Regions from separate parts of the Salinivibrio sp. YCSC6 genome, predicted to be linked through region 2. Evidence: predicted binding sites of a transcription regulator. Region 2 holds the regulator's gene; the other holds the start of a gene.
The links. Region 2 encodes PurR, which represses purine synthesis genes. Its sites were predicted from a motif close to TNANGNAAACGTTTNCNTNA; they were not measured.
Positions count from the first base shown of each region.

Region 1: the regulator PurR is predicted to act here: its motif matches at 957-976, upstream of E8E00_RS05050 (2OG-Fe(II) oxygenase).

Region 1 is NZ_CP039516.1:1,115,603-1,117,808, forward strand. Features, by position in the region: gene E8E00_RS05045 (FAD-binding oxidoreductase) at 1-916, shown strand, start outside; gene E8E00_RS05050 (2OG-Fe(II) oxygenase) at 1,032-1,640, shown strand; gene E8E00_RS05055 (alpha-ketoglutarate-dependent dioxygenase AlkB) at 1,757-2,206, shown strand, end outside.
Region 2 is NZ_CP039516.1:1,597,631-1,599,836, reverse strand. Features, by position in the region: gene E8E00_RS07290 (TfoX/Sxy family DNA transformation protein) at 1-346, opposite strand, end outside; cyclic di-GMP riboswitch class I at 454-556, opposite strand; gene purR (HTH-type transcriptional repressor PurR) at 737-1,741, opposite strand; gene E8E00_RS07280 (heme ABC transporter ATP-binding protein) at 2,002-2,206, opposite strand, start outside.

The DNA.
Region 1 (2,206 bases), 480 kb from region 2:
CTTCCAACCGGGATACATTGAGCTGGCGTTAAACAAAGCACAACAAGCCGAGTTACAAAGTTGGCACGCCTTAAAGCAAGGTGACTATCAGTATCCGATGGCGCAATGGTGGGATCAGGCTAAGGTGGCAGAAGTGGCGAATACGGAGCGCTATTTAGGGGGGTTATACGACCCGAATAGTGCGCATATTCACACCCTCAATTACACACTCGGGTTGGCGAAAGCTGCGCAGGATTTAGGGGTGCAAATCTTCGAGCACAGTCCGGCGCAGTCGATAAAGAAGGGGCCGACTCACTGCGTTCGTACGCCTCAAGGTGACGTGAATGCTCCCCGCATATTGCTGGCATGTAATGCTTATCTCGATGGCCTAGAACGCAAGGCGCAAGCGAAAGTCCTCCCTGTTGCTTCCTTTATTGCGGTGACCGAGCCATTAGGCGATCGCATGCCCATTACTAATCGCATGGCCATGTCTGATCTCAACAACTGTCTTGATTACTACCGTCCCACCGCAGACGGACGTCTCTTATTTGGTGGCGTGAACCACCCGTTTAATCGTGAGTATAAAGACTCCGCTCAACGTCTACACCAACGGATGACAAAGGTTTTTCCTCAATTAGGCGATGTGAAGATGGACTACCATTGGGGCGGGTTGTTTGCCGTGACGCGCAGTTACATGCCACACATTGATCACCTTGGCCAAGATATTTATACCGCACATGGATACACAGGTCATGGGGTGGGACTGACGAATATTGCAGGACGCGTGATAGCCGAAGCGATGGACGGACAAGCCAGTCGCTTTGATGTGTTTGCACGTTTGAAGCATGGTTGGATCCCGACCCCGAAAATGCTGCGTAGCCCTGCATTGGCTCTCGCGATTTGGAAAGCGAAGCTTGCCGATCTGCTCGGTGGGTAACCACGACGTACAAACCGTTAACGATTAAAAATACTTGTCGTCACGATAAAGTTCTCGTGTTGCTCCCCGCTAGGAAGACAGTAAGGTAGCCCTTCAAATAGCGGGGGGTAAGTGCTTGAACACTCTTAGCATCATTGATGATTTAGCGACACACGGACTAAGCGTGTGCGAACAATTCTTAACAGCACAAGAAGTGGCTGATTTACACGCATGTTTGCCAGAGCAGTGGACGCAAGCCAGTATTGGGCGCGAGCAGAAGCAACATACTAATACTCAAATCCGCACCGATAAGATCCATTGGTTAGAGCGCGGCCATGCCCCAGCCATTGATGCGTTACTCGATAAGATGTCTGAACTGCAGCTTGCGCTTAATCGTCACCTCTTTCTTGGTCTTTTTGAATATGAAGCGCATTTCGCCAAGTATAATCCCGGTGATTTTTATGCTAAACACGTGGACGCATTCAAAGGCCGCTCAAACCGAAAAGTCACTACAGTGCTCTATTTGAACCATGACTGGTGTGAAGAAGACGGGGGCGAAATCGTTATTTACCATGCTGATGGGAGCCACCTGAAAACATTATGGCCCCAGGCCGGTCGCCTTGTGACCTTCTTATCGGAAGAGTTTCCTCACGAGGTATTACCCGCGAAACGACAACGATTTAGCATTGCGGGCTGGTACCGTATTAACGGCATGAGTGGCCATCGGGTTGATCCAATTCGCTGACAAACTACATACTGACAGCTACGAGTGATAACCAGTAAGCGGTCAGTATGAGGGGTTCTCCGCAACAGCAAAGCTTTTTTAACCATGCCGAGTTCGACGCTCAGCAAGCCGTTGCTATGCCACAAGCGACTGTCCATTGGCAGCCAGATTGGTTGCCATTGGCCGATGCCGATAACCTAATGGCGGCATTGCATCAGCACACACCTTGGCAACAATTACCCATTTCGATGTTTGGTCGTACCGTGATGCAGCCGCGTTTATTAGCTTGGTACGGCGATCATGCATACACCTACAGTGGACTCACATTATCTCCCCGCTCTTGGACACCTGAGCTATTGGGTTTGAAAGCCCGTGTTGAAGCTGCCACGCATGCTCGTTTCAATACTGTATTACTCAATCTCTACCGAGATGGCAGTGATTACATGGGATGGCACAAGGATGATGAAGCCGAATTAGGGGAGCAGCCGACGATAGCATCGGTGAGTTTGGGCGCAAGTCGACGGTTTTTATTCCGTCATACCCAAAGTAAAGAAAAACGCGAGTTTTTGTTGAGTCATGGCGCGTTA
Region 2 (2,206 bases):
ACGGTGTGGCTTGTTTTTTCAAATCACGATCACGGGTCGCGACATCCAGCGCCTCTTTAGCTTCTGTGAGCAGCTTATCTTGGTCATCCCACCAGTATTCAGGGATCGCAAAATATTTCGTCACGACAGGAAAGCCGCGCTTTTTATACACGTAGGGTGCCAAGCCTTGTTTTTTTAATAGTGCTTCGTTTTCTTTTCCAGCACGTAAATGGAGAGTGTTGTTAACGACAAGCGCGAACATGGTGTCTTCACAAAAGATACCAAATCCACCGAACATTGAACGGGACTTTATGCTGCCAAATTTGGCAAATAACTTCATTGCGTTCTTTAAAGCTGGTTTATCCATTTGATTAAAATCTCGATGAATTACTAATGCCTAAAAAAGACGTCATAATGTAACAAGGCAAGATCGCAGAATTGTCAACGAGCCATCAAATTTGTCAGCTTTGATATGTTGGCAACCCCGCTACCGTTGATATTTTGACATCATGTCAAATTACCGTTAGGCCGGAGGCTTTGCGTCCCATGCTTTCGCCATGGTTTGCCTTGTTCAAACGCTATTAAGCATATAATAATTAGACACCGATGTCGTCCTCTCCCATCACACAAAATGTGATCTTGGTTCAGGGTGGGTGTAATTGATGAACTAGAGTAAAAGCACTACCGGAAGAGTCGTCGCGTAAAAAAGCACCGCCAAGACATTGACGGTGCTCTTCATAAAAGTTTCATTAAAACATTAAGATAGTGTTTTAACTGACTGTCGACTCACTAGTGCAGGTTGCATTTCGAACACTTGCTGCTGAGTCTCGTTGTTGGCAATTCGCGCGAGCAAGAGTTTGACCGCCGTTTTGCCTAGACGGCGTTTGGGCTGGTGAATCGTTGTCAATGGTGGCGAGAAATACTCGGTGAGGTCAATATTATCGTAACCAATCACCGATATATCTTCTGGCACTTTCAAGCCGTACTCGTTAAACGTACTAATCGCCGCTAATGCCATAATGTCATTAAAACAAAAGACAGCGGTCGGGCGGTCTGACATTGTCGCTAATTGCTTCGCGGCAATTTGTGCTTGATCGGCTTCGAAATCCGCCTCAATCAGCCAGTTTTCATTCACTGTAATGTTGGCTTCTTTTAACGCACGGAAATAACCGTTTAAGCGATGCTTACAGGTATTTTTATCCATTTGGCCCGAAATACAGCCAATTTTAGTATGCCCATTATCAATAAAGTGTTTGGTGGCAAGGTAACCGCCTAATTCAGCGTTATCTTCTATGCGGTCTGTATCGATATGGTGACTGCCCCAATCCATCACGACCATAGGCAGATCGCGTTTTTTTTCTAATAACAGCATCAAATCTTCGTTGAGATCAGAGCACACCACAATGAGTCCATCGACGCGCTTTTCTGACAACATACGCAGGTAGTCGCGTTGCTTTTCAAGGTTTCCCTCGGTATTGCAGAGAATCAGTGTGTAGCCTTGCTTGTAGCAATAGTCTTCCACACCGTGAACAAGCTCGGCGAAAAAGGGGTTGGTGGATTTAGTCACCAGCATACCCAGTGTACGTGTTGTGTTGCATTTCAAGCTTCGCGCCACAGCACTTGGGGCGTAGTTTAACTCTTCAACCGCTTGCCATACTTTCTCAGTCGTCTTCTCTGCGACAAAGCGGGTTTTGTTTATCACGTGTGACACCGTCGTGGTCGATACACCGGCGAGACGCGCGACATCTTTAATCGTTGCCATCTTGATTCTTCTTTGTAGTAATGCGTAGGGATCGTTACTCGCGACCTTACAGAAAAACGCCGCTGTTCGTCAGCGGCGATGTCTTTCACAATCCCGGCACATCAGACGGTTGCGAAGGTAACGAATCCGATTTCATCCATTCTCATAGCTAATCGGTTGCGCTCTCAGTTTACTTAGGTTGGCGCACACTCGCAATTGGTCTGATCAGCGAAAATGGACCAACAGACGGTTTTGTGAGCCAGCTATGATGTATTTATCAATTAAGACACGATCAGTGGGCAGTCATGCTCCGGATGAGTCAGAACGGTCAGCGGGTATTGGTAGATGTCTGCCACTCTATCACTACTAAAACACTGCCACGGGTTGCCGGATAGGACGATTCGACCCGCTTTTAAAAAATGCAGTTGGTCGGCGTATTGCGCCGCCAAATTCAGGTCGTGCAACACCAATAGCACTGTCATTCCT